One region of the Ruminococcus sp. B05 genome, then DNA from elsewhere that is predicted to be linked to it. Evidence: predicted binding sites of a transcription regulator. Region 1 holds the regulator's gene; the other holds the start of a gene.

Evidence for each region. Region 1 encodes Rex, which represses fermentation and respiration genes when NADH is low (regulators of the CRP and FNR family bind a similar motif). Its sites were predicted from a motif close to ATTGTTAANNNNTTAACAAT; they were not measured.
Region 2: gap (type I glyceraldehyde-3-phosphate dehydrogenase) is a predicted target of Rex. The motif match lies at 5,601-5,620, and genes of this name have one in related genera.

Annotation. Positions count from the first base shown of each region.
Region 1 is NZ_RBZR01000001.1:480,248-488,789, reverse strand. Features, by position in the region: gene D8Q48_RS02045 (2-isopropylmalate synthase) at 1-1,288, shown strand, start outside; gene D8Q48_RS02040 (GntR family transcriptional regulator) at 1,310-1,978, shown strand; gene D8Q48_RS02035 (NADP-dependent isocitrate dehydrogenase) at 2,033-3,229, shown strand; gene abc-f (ribosomal protection-like ABC-F family protein) at 3,412-5,361, opposite strand; gene D8Q48_RS02025 (redox-sensing transcriptional repressor Rex) at 5,588-6,235, shown strand; gene D8Q48_RS02020 (NAD(P)H-hydrate dehydratase) at 6,429-7,922, shown strand; gene alr (alanine racemase) at 7,946-8,542, shown strand, end outside.
Region 2 is NZ_RBZR01000002.1:53,549-62,090, forward strand. Features, by position in the region: gene D8Q48_RS03275 (TSUP family transporter) at 1-252, shown strand, start outside; gene D8Q48_RS17090 (hypothetical protein) at 454-630, shown strand; gene gpmI (2,3-bisphosphoglycerate-independent phosphoglycerate mutase) at 722-2,260, opposite strand; gene tpiA (triose-phosphate isomerase) at 2,340-3,089, opposite strand; gene D8Q48_RS03290 (phosphoglycerate kinase) at 3,163-4,356, opposite strand; gene gap (type I glyceraldehyde-3-phosphate dehydrogenase) at 4,504-5,517, opposite strand; gene D8Q48_RS03300 (histidinol-phosphatase HisJ family protein) at 5,682-6,500, opposite strand; gene mnmA (tRNA 2-thiouridine(34) synthase MnmA) at 6,497-7,567, opposite strand; gene nifU (Fe-S cluster assembly scaffold protein NifU) at 7,567-8,010, opposite strand; gene nifS (cysteine desulfurase NifS) at 8,046-8,542, opposite strand, start outside.

The sequences.
Region 1 (8,542 bases):
CAATTTATTTCATTATGATGAGATTCCTAAGATTGCATTTAATGATCGTATTGTTCCTCATCATATGCCGGAAGAAATCTGGATTACAGATACTACATTTCGTGACGGACAGCAATCGAGAGCACCTTATACAACAGAACAGATTGTAACAATTTATGATTATTTTCATCGTTTAGGTGGACCGCAGGGAAAGATTCGTCAAAGTGAATTTTTCCTTTACAGTAAAAAAGACCGTGATGCAGTTTACAAATGTCTTGAAAAAGGATATAAATTCCCAGAAGTTACAAGTTGGATCCGTGCAAGCAAAAAAGATTTTCAACTGGTTAAAGATATTGGCTTGAAAGAAACAGGAATTTTGGTAAGTTGTTCAGATTATCATATTTTTTATAAGTTAAAAATGACACGACGTGAAGCATTGGAACATTATTTATCAGTTGTGCGTGAATGTATGGAAACAGGAGTGCGTCCGAGATGTCATTTGGAAGATATTACAAGATCTGACATTTATGGTTTTGTTATTCCTTTCTGTTTAGAATTGATGAAACTGATGGAAGAATATCAGATTCCGGTTAAGATTCGTGTGTGCGATACAATGGGATACGGAGTGAATTTCCCGGGTGCAGTAATCCCACGATCTATTCCAGGAATTATTTATGGATTGATGGTACATGCCGGCGTTCCAAGTGAGCTGATTGAGTTCCATGGACATAATGATTTCTATAAAGCAGTTAATAATTCAACTACTGCATGGCTTTATGGAGCATCCGGAGTAAACTGTTCATTATTTGGAATTGGCGAACGTACAGGAAATACCCCATTGGAAGCAATGGTATTTGAGTATGCACAATTACGCGGTACATTAGATGGTATGGATACAAGAGTGATAACAGAATTGGCTGATTACTATGAAAAAGAAATTGGGTATAAAGTCCCATCAAGAACACCATTTGTAGGAAAGAACTTCAATGTAACAAGAGCCGGAATCCATGCAGATGGAATGTTGAAAAACGAAGAAATTTATAACATATTTGATACAGATAAATTTTTGGGAAGACCTGCATTGGTTTCTGTATCAAATACTTCCGGAGTAGCTGGGATTGCGTATTGGATCAATGCTTATTATAAATTGCCAAAAGAGAGACAGGTCGACAAAACATCTATGCTTGTAACAACATTAAAATCATGGGTTGACAAACAATATGAAGAAGGTCGAGTTACGGTCTTGACAGATGAGGAATTAGTTGACAAAATAGATAGTATATGTGAGAAATTACATATTATATTGTAACTTGGGAGGCAACAAATAAGAATGGAAGATTATCAGGATCATTCCCTAAGCAGTCGTGTATTCCAGAAGATCCGAGAAGATATTATAAAAGGGAAATATCAGGAGCATGATGAATTAAGAGAAAATACCATCGGCAAAGAACTTGGGGTTAGTCGTACGCCGGTACGTGAAGCATTAAGACAGTTAGAATTAGAAGGACTTGTTACGATTGTTCCAAATAAAGGTGCATACGTGACAGGAATTTCAACAAAAGATGTAATGGATATTTATGCAATACGCTCTATGTTGGAAGGGTTGTGTGCACGTTGGGCAACGGAAAATATTACAGAAGAGCAATTGGATGAATTAGAAGAAATTGTATTACTTTCTGAATTTCATACAAAGAAAGAAGGAAGAAGTAATGCAGAGCAGGTGACGGTATTAGATGGAAGATTTCATACAGTGCTTTATGAGGCAAGCGGAAGTAGAATCTTAAGTCGTACAATGATTGATTTTCATAAATTTGTACAGCGCGCCAGAAAATCTTCGGTTATTTCTGAAGAACGTGCCAGAAAATCGATTCGAGAACATAAACAAATTTTGCGTGCGATTAAAGATAAAGATACAGATTTAGCGGAACAGTTGGCAAATGAACATATTATGCATGTGATTCAGAATTTAAAAAAACAAGGATATAACGAAACAGAATAGCTCTGGTTCAAAAAATAAAATGTTTGAAAAAAGAAAACATAGGAGGACGAAAAAATGGCAAAAATCAAAATGGCAACACCTATCGTTGAAATGGATGGAGATGAAATGACAAGAATTCTCTGGAAGATGATTAAAGAGAATTTGCTGGAACCATTTATTGAACTGAATACAGAATACTATGATCTTGGTCTGGAACATAGAAATGAAACAAATGATCAGGTGACGATTGATTCCGCAATTGCGACAAAAAAATATAAGGTTGCTGTAAAATGTGCTACAATTACTCCAAACGCAGCTCGTATGGATGAATATGATCTTAAAGAAATGTGGAAGAGCCCAAATGGAACAATTCGTGCAATTTTGGATGGAACTGTTTTTCGTGCACCAATCGTTGTGAAAGGAATCGAACCTTGTGTAAAAAATTGGAAAAAACCAATCACAATTGCAAGACACGCATATGGAGATGTATATAAGGGATCTGAAATGAAAATTCCTGCTGCCGGAAAAGTAGAATTGGTTTATACAACAGAAGACGGCACACAGACAAAAGAACTCGTACATGAGTTTGACGGACCGGGTATTGTACAGGGTATGCACAATATTAATTCCTCTATCGAAAGTTTTGCAAGAAGCTGTTTCAACTACGCATTAGATACAAAACAAGATTTATGGTTTGCGACAAAAGATACAATTTCTAAGAAATATGACCACACATTTAAAGATATTTTCCAGGAAATTTATGATGCTGAGTACGATGGAAAATTTAAAGAAGCTGGAATTGAGTATTTCTACACACTGATTGATGATGCAGTTGCACGTGTAATGAAATCAGAAGGCGGTTATATCTGGGCATGTAAGAATTATGATGGAGATGTTATGAGTGATATGGTTTCTTCTGCATTTGGTTCCCTTGCAATGATGACATCTGTACTTGTTTCTCCGGATGGATACTATGAATATGAAGCTGCTCATGGTACAGTACAGCGTCATTACTACAAACATCTGAAGGGCGAAGAGACATCTACAAACTCTGTAGCAACTATTTTTGCATGGACAGGAGCACTTAGAAAACGTGGTGAGATGGATGGAAATGCAGAATTGATGGAATTTGCAGATCGTCTTGACAAGGCAACAATTGATACAATTGAAGCAGGAGAGATGACAAAAGATCTTGCACTTATTACTACAATAGAAAATCCAACAGTTCTCAATAGTGAAGAATTTATTAAAGCAATTGCAAAAAGATTATAAATATATGAAAGACACCCAATCCGATGTGAGAGGGTGTCTTTTTATATATTAGGAAAGTGCTTTCCTAATATATAAAAATCGCTCCGCTAAGGATGCGCACTGCGGCGTACAATGTAGGTGTCGCAAGCGACCGCCGCAGGCGCAAGAATGTGCAAAGCACATTCTTTGTTACTGAAAGATATCTATTCTTCGGCTAAATCAGCCCATTGTTCATAAAGCGTTTCTAATTCTTCTTCATTTGAAGATTTTTCAACAGCAAGCTCCTGGCATTTTACAGAATTAGAATAAATATCTTCTTGTGTCATCAATTCGTCAATTTCCTGATTTCGTTTTTCTAAAACAGCAATACGTTCTTCTGTCTTTTTTAAATCATTTTTACGCTTTCGCTCACGAGCCTGTGCTTCTTTCTGCTCTTGCCAACTTAACTTTTGACCAAAAGGCTCCTGAGATTCAGAAGAAGTGTTTGGATTAGTAACTTTTGAGTTGGCAGAAGTTTCCGGAGAAACAGGGGCATATTTTGCAGTTAATTCCTCTTTCTTCTCAAGATAATAGTCATAGTTTCCAATGTAATTAACAAATGTCTGGTTTACCAATTCCAAAATACGTGAAGCAGTCTGATTAATAAAATAACGATCATGAGAAACGTATAAGATTGTTCCGGTATAATCATTTAAGGCCTGCTCAAGAATTTCCTTTGAAGTGATATCCAAATGGTTTGTAGGCTCATCAAGAATCAAAAAGTTTGCTTCGGAGAGCATTAATTTGGCAAGCGAAACACGACCTTTTTCACCACCACTTAAATCACGGATGAGTTTAAATACATCATCTGCAGTAAACTGAAAAGCAGCTAAAGTGTTTCGAATCTGAGTATTTGTTAGTGATGGATAGTCATCAGAAATTTCTTCAAAAATGGTCTTATTATCATGAAGTACGTGGTGCTCCTGGTCATAGTATCCGATCTTTACTTTAGAACCTAAAGTAAAAGCACCTTCATCGGCATCCAATACCTGATTTAAAATTTTTAATAAAGTTGTTTTTCCGGTTCCATTATCTCCGATGATTGCAACATGCTCACCACGTTTGATTTCAAATGAAATATCGGAAAACAGGGTTTGTGTCTCGAATCTTTTTGTTAAATGTTCAACTGTTAAAACATCATTACCACTGATACAAGATGGATTCAGTTCAAAATGCATTTCCTGTGTGGAATCCATCGGTTTGTCAATACGTTCTATTTTGTCAAGCATTTTTTCACGGCTTTCAGCACGCTTGATAGATTTTTCTCGATTAAAAGATTTTAATTTTTCAATTACTGCCTCTTGGTGTTTGATTTCTCTTTGTTGATTTAAATATTCTTTCATCTGTGCATCGCGTAACTGACGTTTTTTTTCGGCGTAATCCTTATAATTACCATTATACATACGAAGATGCCCTTGATCTATTTCAACAACCTTAGTTACGACTCTGTTTAAGAAAAAACGGTCGTGTGATACGATGAATACAGCTCCCGGGTAATTTAACAGATATGTTTCTAACCAGGATATAGAATTTAAATCCAAATGGTTGGTCGGTTCATCTAATAATAGGACATCAGGTTTGGTTAACAGAAGTTTGCCTAAGGAAACACGCGTTTTCTGTCCACCTGATAGCGTGTTGGCTTCTTTTGAAAACTCATTTTCTTGAAAACCAAGTCCTTTTAACACCCCTATGATTTCACTTTCATATGCATATCCGTTTTTGGATTCAAATTCAGACATCAAACGGTTGTAAGTATTCAAGCGAGTCTGTAATTCATCACCGGATAAGCCTTTTAATTCGTGTTCAATTGTACGAATTTGTTCTTCGAGTCTTATAATGTCAGCTTTTGCAGTTTTTAATTCTTCGTAAATACTATTTCCACTGATTAGATTTTGTTGCTGTGCAAGATAGCCAATTGTTTTCCCTTTTGTAAGAATAATATTCCCGCTATCTGTTGGCTCTTCGCCAATGATCATTTTTAAAATAGTTGATTTTCCGGCACCATTCACACCGACAAAAGCAACCTTTTCTCTATCTTCAATATGGAAAGAACCATCTTTTACAATGATACGTTCTCCGAAAGATTTATTTAAATTATGACATGCAAGTATCATATATACATCCTCCTATATTTAAGCATATCGTATTTATTATATCGAAATTTAGATAAAATACAACTAAAGAATTTAGGTTTTACAAAAAAATTCAGATAAAATAGTGTGAAAACCGTCAAAATATAAAAAAATTTTAGATAAATTACAAAAAAAGTATGTCAAAAGTTTGACTTTGTTAAAATAAAACTTTATAATAGATATAGTTTATATTTGGAGGACGATAAGTGTGGAGTCAAGAGGAATATCAAAGGCTGTTATTGGGAGACTTCCAAGATATTACAGATATCTTGGTGAACTCAATGAAGCCGGAGTAGAAAGAATATCATCAAGTGATTTAAGTAAAAAAATGCATGTAACAGCATCACAGATTCGCCAGGATTTGAATAATTTTGGTGGATTTGGCCAACAGGGATATGGTTATAATGTAAAGTATCTTCGCACGGAGATTGGCAAGATACTGGGATTGGACCAGAGTCACAATATGGTAATTATTGGAGCAGGTAATTTAGGACAGGCACTTGCAAATTATGCATCTTTTGCAAGAAACGGATTTATTTTAAAAGGAATCTTTGATGTGAATCCTGAATTGAAAGGAAAAGTGATCAGAGACATTCCAATTCGAATGATGGATGAATTAGAGACAGTTCTTCAGGAAGAGAATATTGATATTGCGGCACTCACAATTCCAAAAACAAAAGCGGTTGAAGTATCTGATATTCTGGTACGTAATGGTATTAAAGCAATTTGGAATTTTGCACATACAGATTTGAATCTTCCGAAAGATGTGATTGTAGAAAGTGTCCATTTATCTGATAGCTTGATGAAGTTGTCCTATAATATTACCCGATACAAAGAAGAACACGGGGAAGATTAGAAGTATCATAACGTGCAAAAGGGTTGTTTAATGCTTTTGCACGTTATTTGTATTTACGCGAGCAACGAGCCAAAGTCCGTGCTTGCACGAGACCTTGGCGACTGCCGCGATAACTTGAGAAACTCGCGAAGCGTGTTTCTCATAGTTTGGAGAAAATTATTTTATTTCGTGCTTTGAGAAAGGATGAGTAAAAATGAGATATTTGCCTACTGGAAATTGGATGCAAAAAGCTGACGCACACACGATTCATGAAATAGGAATTCCATCTCTGGTGCTAATGGAGAGAGCTGCATTGGGAATTGCTGAGGTTATAAAATCGAAAGTTCAGAAGAATAAAAAGATACTGATAGTTTGTGGCTCCGGAAATAATGGAGGAGACGGATTTGCAATCGCAAGATTGTTACATGATGAGAATTATTCCGTAGTAATTGCATTTGTTGGGAAAACAGAGTCAATGAGTGATGAATGTAAACAACAATATTGTATTTGTAAAAATATTGGGATATCGATAGAGACAGAAATTCCGGCGGGAGAGTATGGAGTGATAGTAGACGCAATTTTTGGTGTTGGACTTTGCCGGGAGATAAGCGGTAAATATGCTTCTGTGATAGAGTGTTTAAATGCAATGGAAGGATATAAAGTTGCGGTGGATATACCCTCGGGAGTCAGTTCTTTGGACGGAAAAATTTTAGGTATAGCGTTTAAAGCGGACTTGACGGTTTCTGTACAATGTGAGAAACTAGGAACTGTTCTGTATCCGGGAAAAGATTTTGCAGGAGAAGTAGTTGTAAAATCAATCGGTATCAATACAGAACTTTATCAAAATAATACAGAAATATGTTATACACTGGAACCGGATGATCTTTGCACATGTCTGCCGAAACGTGTGGCAAATTCACATAAAGGAACATATGGGAAAGTGCTTATGATTACCGGGAGTGAGGGAATGGCCGGAGCAGCATATTTAAGTGCAAAAGCAGCATATGTAAGCGGAGCAGGACTTGTTCAGATATATACTGCCAAAGAAAACAGAAGCATTCTTCAACAACTGCTGCCAGAAGCAATTATCTCCACTTATACAGAATATTCTGAAGAGGGATTGAAACAATTATTAAATTGGGCGGATGTTGTATGTATCGGATGTGGACTTGGTCAGGGAAAAACAGCAGATAAATTATTACAAGGGGTATTTCAATTCTGTAAAGTCCCATGTATTATTGATGCAGATGGAATCAATCTTTTATCTGAAAAGATGGAATTGCTTGAAAAAAGTACATTTCCGATAGCATTAACTCCACACATGAAGGAAATGACGAGACTTTTAAAGTGCTCGGTCGCAAAATTAAATGCAGATCGTATGAATATATTGACTGATTTTGTGAAACGGTATCCTGTTGTTTGTGCGTTGAAAGACGCTCGTACGCTTGTAGCAAAAGAGAATCATCCTTTATTTGTAAATACTGCAGGAAATAGTGCGATGGCAAAAGCAGGTTCGGGAGATGTTCTTGCTGGAGTGATCACAGGGCTTACAGCACAACATATGAATTTGTATGATAGTGTTGTGTCAGGAGTGTATCTTCATGCAAACGGAGGAGATTATGCAAAAAAAAGCTGTGGCGTTTACAGTGTACTGGCCCAAGATTTGATTTCAGGAATAAAAGATGTACTAAAGCAGGTAGAACAGTAACATTTGATATGGAGGAATAGAATATGAAACAATATACACGTGTGTATGCAAAAATTGATCTGGATGCAATTGCATATAACATGGAACAAATGAAGGAGCGAATCGGAACAGGAGCAAAGTTGGTTGCGGTTATTAAAACAGATGGATATGGACATGGTGCGATTCCGATTGCCAGAATGTTCGAATCAGTAGATTATGTATGGGGTTATGCGACAGCTAGTCTTGATGAAGCTGCTCTCTTGCGTAAGGCTGGAATTTGTAAGCCAATCCTTGTATTAGGGTGTGTATTTCCAGATCAATATGAGGATATGATCCGTTACGAAGTACGTCCTGCTACATATACAGAAGAAATGGCAATAGAAATATCAAAACAGGCTGTTAAATTAAATAAAACGGCATATTTGCATATTAAAATCGATACAGGAATGGGACGTATTGGTTTTGCAGTATCGGATGAAACGGCAGATATTGTTGAACAGATAAGTAAATTACCAAACATAAAAATTGAAGGAATGTTCACGCATTTTGCGAAGGCAGATGAAAAAGATAAAAGCTATACATATCAACAACATGAGAAATTTGTTTGGATGAAACAAGCACTGGAAGAGAGAAATCTGGAA
Region 2 (8,542 bases), on a different contig from region 1:
ACTGTATTTGCTAAGCTTAGTATTAAAACAGCCAATGCACAGGCAAAAGTTATTAATCTTACAACCAATATCACTTCTTTAGTCATATTCTTTTTAAACAGACAGGTACTTATTCCTCTTGGAATTGCTGCTGCCCTTTGTAATATGCTTGGAGGTTATCTTGGCGCAGGAATGGTAATGAAAAGTGGAGCTAAAATTGTTCGTCCCAGTATTTTACTTGTACTATTTCTGCTCCTGCTGAAAATCATATAGGGACGGAGTTTTCCGGCTCTTTTCTGATAGAAAAAGCCGGAAAATTCCGTCCCTATTCAGCTTTCAAATGTCAATAATGACCTATTTTTTACACAAAAACTTATCTAAACAATTTATTTTAGTAATGCTATTATAATACACGTAGCAAGGGAAAAGAAATTTTCCAAAACAATTATGTAAGATAAGAAAAGGAGATATATTATGTTTGATTTTGCATTAACACCAGAAATGTCAAAAGAATTTTTAAACTATCAGGAAGAATTATTAAATAAAGTAGTTTCTTCAATCAAAAAATATTTTTCAGAAAATTATGAGACAATTGTCAAGGGGCTTGCATGTATGAATGGTAATTTTTCTGGATATATGTACAGAAAGTAAGATGCCATGGCTGAAAATATTTTAATACTCAACAAATAAGGAGTAGAATTCCATTATAAGAATTCTACTCCTTTTATTTTTTGTCTATTTATTATTTTACAAGTAAAGATTTACCTGTCATCTCAGCTGGCTGTTCCATTCCCATCAATTCGATTAATGTAGGAGCGATATCTGCCAGGCATCCACCTTCTCTTAATTTGTATGCAGGGTCTGCATTTACAAGAATAAATGGAACCGGATTTGTTGTGTGAGCTGTAAATGGCTCTCCAGTTTCATCATCGATCAGCTGCTCTGCATTTCCGTGGTCTGCACAAATAAACATCTGCCCATCTACTTCTTTGATGGCATCTACTGCTTTTCCAACACACTCATCAACAGCTTCAATCGCTTTGATTGCTGCATCCTCTACACCAGTATGTCCTACCATATCCGGATTAGCAAAGTTGATGATGATTACGTCATACTTATCAGATTTTATTGCATCTACTAATTTATCGCACACTTCGTATGCACTCATCTCAGGTTTCAAGTCATATGTTGCTACCTTTGGAGATTTTACAAGAATTCTGTCTTCTCCTTCATTTGGCTCTTCTACTCCACCATTAAAGAAGAATGTTACATGTGCATATTTTTCTGTTTCTGCAATACGAGCCTGTTTCAGACCATTTTTTGCAAGGAACTCTCCAAATGTATTTGTAATTTCATCTTTTACAAATGCAACCTGTTTGTTTGCGATTGTAACATCATACTCTGTAAAGCAAACAAATGTTGTTTTTACTCTTTCTCCTCTTTCGAATCCTGTAAATTCATCATCGCAAAGAGTTCTTGTGATCTCTCTTGCTCTGTCAGGGCGGAAGTTAAAGAAGATAACAGAATCATTTTCTTTGATTGTTGCAAGTGGTGCACCGTCTTTTACAATGACTGTTGGAAGTACAAATTCATCTGTCACATCATTGTCATAAGATGCCTGAATTCCTGCTGTAGCAGACTCAGCTGTCTCGCCTTCCCCTTTAACGATTGCATTGTAAGCTTTTTCCACACGATCCCAACGATTATCACGATCCATTGCATAATAACGTCCTGATACGCTTGCAACTGCTCCAACACCAAGTTCTTTCATCTTAGCTTCTAACTGCTCTACATATTCTTTTCCTGATGCCGGAGGTGTGTCACGGCCATCAAGGAAGCAATGTACATATACTTTTTCAATGCCTTGTTTTTTAGCGAGTTCAAGAAGTCCAAATACATGTTCAATATGGCTGTGTACTCCACCATCAGACATAAGTCCCATCAAATGTAATGCAGAATCATTGCTTTTTACATTCTCACAAGCTGCAAGAAGTGCTTTATTTTCAAAGAAATCTCCATCCTGAATTGCTTTTGTAATCTTTGTAAGATCCTGATATACAATTCTACCTGCTCCCATGTTCAGATGTCCTACTTCTGAGTTACCCATCTGTCCATCCGGAAGTCCTACAGCCATTCCACTTGCATATCCTTTTACAAATGGATATTCTGCCATAAGCTTATCCATAACCGGAGTTTTACCTTCAGCAACAGCATTGCCTTTTTCTTTATCATTCAATCCATATCCATCAAGAATCATCAATACGGTTGGTTTTTTACTCATTATATGTGTTTCCTTTCTATCTTTAAGGTAACAGCAATTGTGGAGAGCCTGTTCGACTCCCCACGCCAATGCTTTTTAATTATTTGTAGTTAACAATTTTTCCAAAATCAGCTTTGAGGGAAGCTCCTCCAACAAGACCTCCATCGATATCTGCCTGAGCAAATAACTCTGCTGCATTACCAGCATTTACAGATCCGCCGTACTGAATACGAATTGCCTCAGCTGTAGCCTCATCATAAACTTCAGCGATGCAAGCACGAATTCCTGCACAAACTTCTTCAGCCTGCTCTGTTGTAGCTGTTTTTCCTGTTCCAATAGCCCAGATTGGCTCGTAAGCGATAACTGCTTCTTTAGCCTGATCTGCTGTTACATTCTGGAATCCAACTTTAACCTGCTGGCGGATAAAGTCCATTGTAACACCCTGTTCTCTCTGCTCAAGAGTTTCTCCACAGCACATGATTGGTGTAAGGCCATGCTCAAATGCTTTAAGAACTTTTTTATTTACATCTTCGTTTGTCTCTCCGAAGTAATCTCTTCTCTCAGAATGTCCAAGAACAACATATTTTACTCCTGCATCTACAAGCATTGCTGGAGAAATCTCTCCTGTGTAAGCTCCGCTCTCTTCGAAATACATGTTCTCAGCACCAACCTGGATGTTTGTTCCTTTTGTTGCTTCCACAACAGGAACGATGTCGATTGCTGGTACACAGAATACAACATCAACTTCTTCATTTGCTACTAATGGTTTTAATTCTTCTACAAGTGCTACTGCCTCACTTGGAGTTTTATTCATTTTCCAGTTTCCTGCTACAATTTTCTTTCTTGCCATTTTATTGGCCTCCTCATCTATTTTTTGTTAAAACAATTTTATTATTCAAAATCATTTGCTGAATAACAGATAATTAACGATCATTTGCTGCTGCAACACCTGGTAATTCTTTTCCTTCAAGGAATTCCAGAGAAGCTCCACCACCTGTTGAGATATGTGTCATCTTGTCACCATATCCAAGCTGGTTAACTGCTGCTGCTGAATCTCCACCACCAATGATTGTAACTGCATCAGTATCAGCAAGTGCTTTTGCAACTGTCTCTGTTCCTGTAGCGAATTTAGGCATCTCGAAACATCCCATTGGTCCGTTCCATACAACTGTCTTCGCATCTTTTACAGCGTCAGCATATAACTTAGCTGTCTCCGGACCTACATCAAGTCCCATCCATCCTTCTGGAATCTCTCCCATAGGAACTACTTTTGTATTTGCATCATTAGAGAATTCATCTGCAATGATTGCATCTACAGGAAGAAGAAGTTTTACACCTTTTTCTTCAGCTTTTTTGATCATATCCAATGCATACTGGCAGTAATCCTCTTCAAGAAGAGAATTTCCTACTTTTCCACCCTGAGCTTTGCTGAATGTGAAGCACATTCCACCACCGATGATCAATGTATCTACTTTATCAAGTAAGTTCTCGATTACAGAGATTTTGCTTGAAACTTTAGAACCACCAAGGATTGCTACGAATGGTCTCTCTGGATTGTTTACTGCATTACCAAGGAAATCAATCTCTTTCTGCATTAAGTATCCAACAACTGCTGTATCAACGAACTGTGTTACACCAACGTTAGAGCAGTGTGCTCTATGAGCTGTTCCGAATGCATCGTTAACGAATACATCACACAGAGATGCAAGATCTTTGCTGAATGCCTCTCCGTTCTTTGTCTCTTCAGCTCTGTAACGAGTGTTCTCAAGAAGGATGATATCTCCATCTTTCATAGCTTCTACTGCAGCTCTTGCGTTTGGTCCTACTACTTCTGGATCAGCAGCAAATTTTACTTCCTGTCCAAGTAATTCTGATAAACGAACTGCTACTGGAGCAAGTGATAATTCTGGTTTTGGCTCTCCCTTTGGTTTTCCAAGATGAGAACAAAGAATAATCTTTCCTCCATCTGCAACTAATTTTTTGATTGTTGGAAGAGCTGCTACAAGACGATTTTCATCTGTAATTTTTCCATCGATCAATGGAACGTTGAAGTCACATCTTACAAGAACTCTTTTGCCCTTTACGTTGATATCATCTACTGATTTTTTGTTAAGCATAGTTGTAATTCTCCTTTTTTATAAAGCATTTTTAAATTTATAGAAATTTGCTTCTTATAAATTTAAAAAGGGTCCGGTCCCAATAAGACCGGACCCTTTGTGAGTCTATTCCCGGACATACATCCGTTTCATATTCCCAATTTCGGCTTACAGTAATGTTCCGAAATGTTTGATTGTTCTTACCATCTGGCTTGTGTAAGAGTTCTCGTTGTCATACCAAGATACAACCTGAACCTCTGTATTTCCATCACCTGTTGGAAGAGCCATTGTCTGTGTAGCATCGAACAGAGAACCAAATTTCATTCCTACGATATCGCTAGATACGATCTGATCTGTGTTATATCCGAATGATTCGTTAGAAGCTGCTTTCATAGCTTCGTTGATCTGGTCAACTGTAACTTCACCTTTAACTACTGCTGTAAGGATTGTTGTTGATCCTGTTGGAGTAGGAACACGCTGAGCAGAACCAATCAGTTTTCCGTTCAGTTCTGGGATAACCAGACCGATTGCTTTTGCTGCACCTGTGCTGTTAGGTACGATATTAACTGCTGCTGCACGAGATCTTCTGAGGTCACCTTTTCTCTGTGGTCCATCAAGAGTCATCTGATCTCCTGTATATGCATGGATTGTGCACATGATACCAGACTGAACTTCTGCAAGATCATTCAATGCTTTAGCCATTGGAGCTAAACAGTTTGTTGTACAAGAAGCTGCTGAGATGATTGTATCATCTTTTGTAAGCTGCTCGTGGTTTACATTGTAAACGATTGTAGGAAGATCATTTCCTGCTGGTGCAGAAATAATAACGTGTTTAGCACCTGCATCAATATGAGCCTGAGCTTTTGCTTTAGATGTGTAGAATCCTGTACACTCCAGAACAACGTCAACACCAATCTCTCCCCATGGAAGTTCAGCTGCGTTAGCTTTTGCGTAAATTTTGATTTCTTTTCCGTCAACTGTGATAGAGTCTTCTCCTGCCTCTACTTTGTCAGCCAGTGCATATCTTCCCTGTGTTGAATCATATTTCAACAGGTGAGCAAGCATGCTTGGAGATGTTAAATCATTGATTGCTACAATTTCAAATCCCTCTGCTCCGAACATCTGTCTGAATGCAAGACGTCCAATACGTCCAAAACCATTAATCGCTACTTTTACTGCCATGATTAATTCCTCCTAAAGTTATATAAATTGTCAACTGTAATACAGTCTATCATGGTGATATCCATTTAACAAAGCACAATTACTTTGTTAAAGATTCATCAACTGAGATTATTGTACTAAAACAAGAACAAAAATTCAAGTCCTAAATCCATTTTGTTTGTTTTTTATGTAAGTTGTTTAAAAATCGGTTTTCTTTCTTCAAATTCTGTATAATATTTAAAACCACAAGCCTTTAAGACATCATTTACCTTTCCGAAATCATATGCAATATGTTCCGGCTTGTGTCCGTCTGCTCCGATCGTTATGATTTCTCCTCCAAGCTCCCGGTATCTTTTCAATACATCCGGATGCGGATTACAAAACGGAAGTCCATATTTCCACCCTGCCGTATTCAACTCAATACCTTTTCCAAGCTCAATAACGCGTTTTAGAATTTCATCAATAATATCTGAAAACTCTGTCTGTGAATATTCTTTTTCCTTGTAAGTCCCATAACGCACTACATAGTCCAAATGCCCCAACACATCGAATGCTGTTACATGTTGCAGATTTTCTAAAGTATTCTCAAATCCTTTTCTATATAATTCGCGGTCCGACAATTCTGCGAAGCCCTCTCTGTAGTACGGATCTTTCCCATCTACCAGATGTACAGAACCAATCACAAAATCAAATGGATACTGTTGTGTCAATTTTTGATAGAATTCTTGCAAATGAGTCTGCAGTCCAAGTTCTATTCCAATTCGAATATGTATCTTATCTTCATATTCTTTCTGTATTTTTTTCATAGTCTGCATATACTCATCCAAATCGAATTGAAAAGCATCTTTCCCAAATTCTGTATCAGAAGGAAAATCTTTATCAAAATGATCTGTAATGCAAATTAATCTTAATCCTTTCGCTATTGCACCTTCTATCATTTTTTCCACCGGCGTATCACTGTCTGTAGAAAAAACGGTGTGCATATGACTGTCGCTTAATATCATAGGATTGTTCCGCCTCCAAGTACATATTCTCCATCATACAATACAACTGCCTGTCCCGGGGTCACTGCTCTTTGCGGTTCTTCAAATGTACAGGTAATCTCATCTTCGCCTGTTTTTTCTACCGTACACCAGGCACCTTTATGATTATATCTGATTTTTGCAAAAACTCTTTTTGGTTCCGGCAAATCTTCAACCGACATAAAATTCACCCTGTTTGCCTTTAATGTGGTTGTCATTGAATCTTCATTTGTTCCAATCACAACTTCATTTGTCTCCGGACGAATTTCTAATACAAAAGCAGGGTATCCCAATGACAGGCCAAGACCTTTTCGTTGTCCCACTGTATAATGAATGATTCCTTTATGTTTTCCTAAAACCTTCCCATCTAATGTTACAAAATTACCTTCCGGAATTTTTACAGCTGCATTTTCTTCTATATAAGAAGCATAGTCTCCATCCGGCACAAAACATATATCCTGACTGTCCGGCTTATTTGCAACCAATAATCCTATCTTTTCTGCTATCTTGCGAATCTCATCTTTTGAATACTGGCCGACTGGCATCAATGTTCTTTTCAGCTGTTCTTGTGTCAAATTGTACAGTGCATAAGTCTGATCCTTTGCCAGTGTAGCAGAACGCCGAATCGCATATCTTCCATTCTCAAGCTGATCAATTCTTGCATAATGTCCTGTCGCAATATAATCTGCCCCAATTGAAAGACTTCTTGTCAGCAAGGACTCCCATTTTACATATCGATTGCATGCAATACATGGATTTGGAGTTCTTCCATGAAGATATTCATCCACAAAATAATCTATCACATTTTCTTTGAACTCCTGTTTGAAATTCATTACATAATATGGAATCCCCAAATTTGCTGCTACACGACGTGCATCTTCTACTGCACTCAACCCACAGCATCCGCCATTTTCTTCTTGTACAGCCTGTTCTTCATCCTGCCAGATCTGCATCGTCACTCCTACTACATCATATCCTTGTTCTTTCAACAGATATGCTGCAACAGACGAATCCACACCTCCGGACATTCCTACTACTACTGTGCTCATTAATATTCCTCTTCTTCCTCTTCTTCACCTTCATGGATATCTGATTTTGGTTTTTCAAGTCCTTCAATCTTAATACCATTTTTTTCTGCATAATCCCAAAGTGCTGCATGGATAGCTTCTTCGGCAAGCAGTGAGCAATGTACTTTTACCGGTGGAAGTCCATCAAGAGCCTCCATAACTGCTTTGTTTGTAATCTGCATTGCTTCCTGGATATTTTTACCTTTTACAAGTTCTGTTGCCATACTGCTTGTTGCAACTGCGGCACCGCATCCAAATGTTTTAAACTTCACGTCACGGATGATCTGATTTTCGTCAATATCAAGATAAATTCTCATGATATCTCCACATTTTGCATTACCTACTGTACCTACTCCACTTGCGTCTTCGATTTCCCCTACATTTCTTGGATGTTGAAAATGATCCATAACTTTTTCTGAATACATATTATATTTCCTCCTGGTTTTCTTTCGCTTATCTCTTATTTATTTTGTTTTTTCACAAAATCCTCATATAATGGAGACATACTTCTTAAATTCTCCACAATTGCTTTTAAATTGTCTACTACATAATCCAAATCTTCTTTTGACACCTCTTCACTCAATGTCATTCTCAAAGAACCATGTGCAATTTCATGTGGAAGTCCGATTGCTAAAAGTACATGAGATGGATCTAATGAACCTGATGTACATGCTGAACCACTTGAAGCACAAATACCTTTCATATCAAGCATAATCAAAAGGGATTCCCCTTCTACAAATCGGAAACTGAAATTCACATTATTTGGCAAACGTTTTTTTCTGTCTCCGTTAAGGCGGCAATACGGAATCTCATTTTCAATTCTTTCAATCAGATAATCTCTCAATTCTACTTCTTTTGCAGTTCGTTCTTTCATTGTGCTGATTGCACGCTCTGTTGCTGTTCCTATTCCGACGATTCCAGGAACATTCTCTGTACCTGCACGACGTTTTCTTTCCT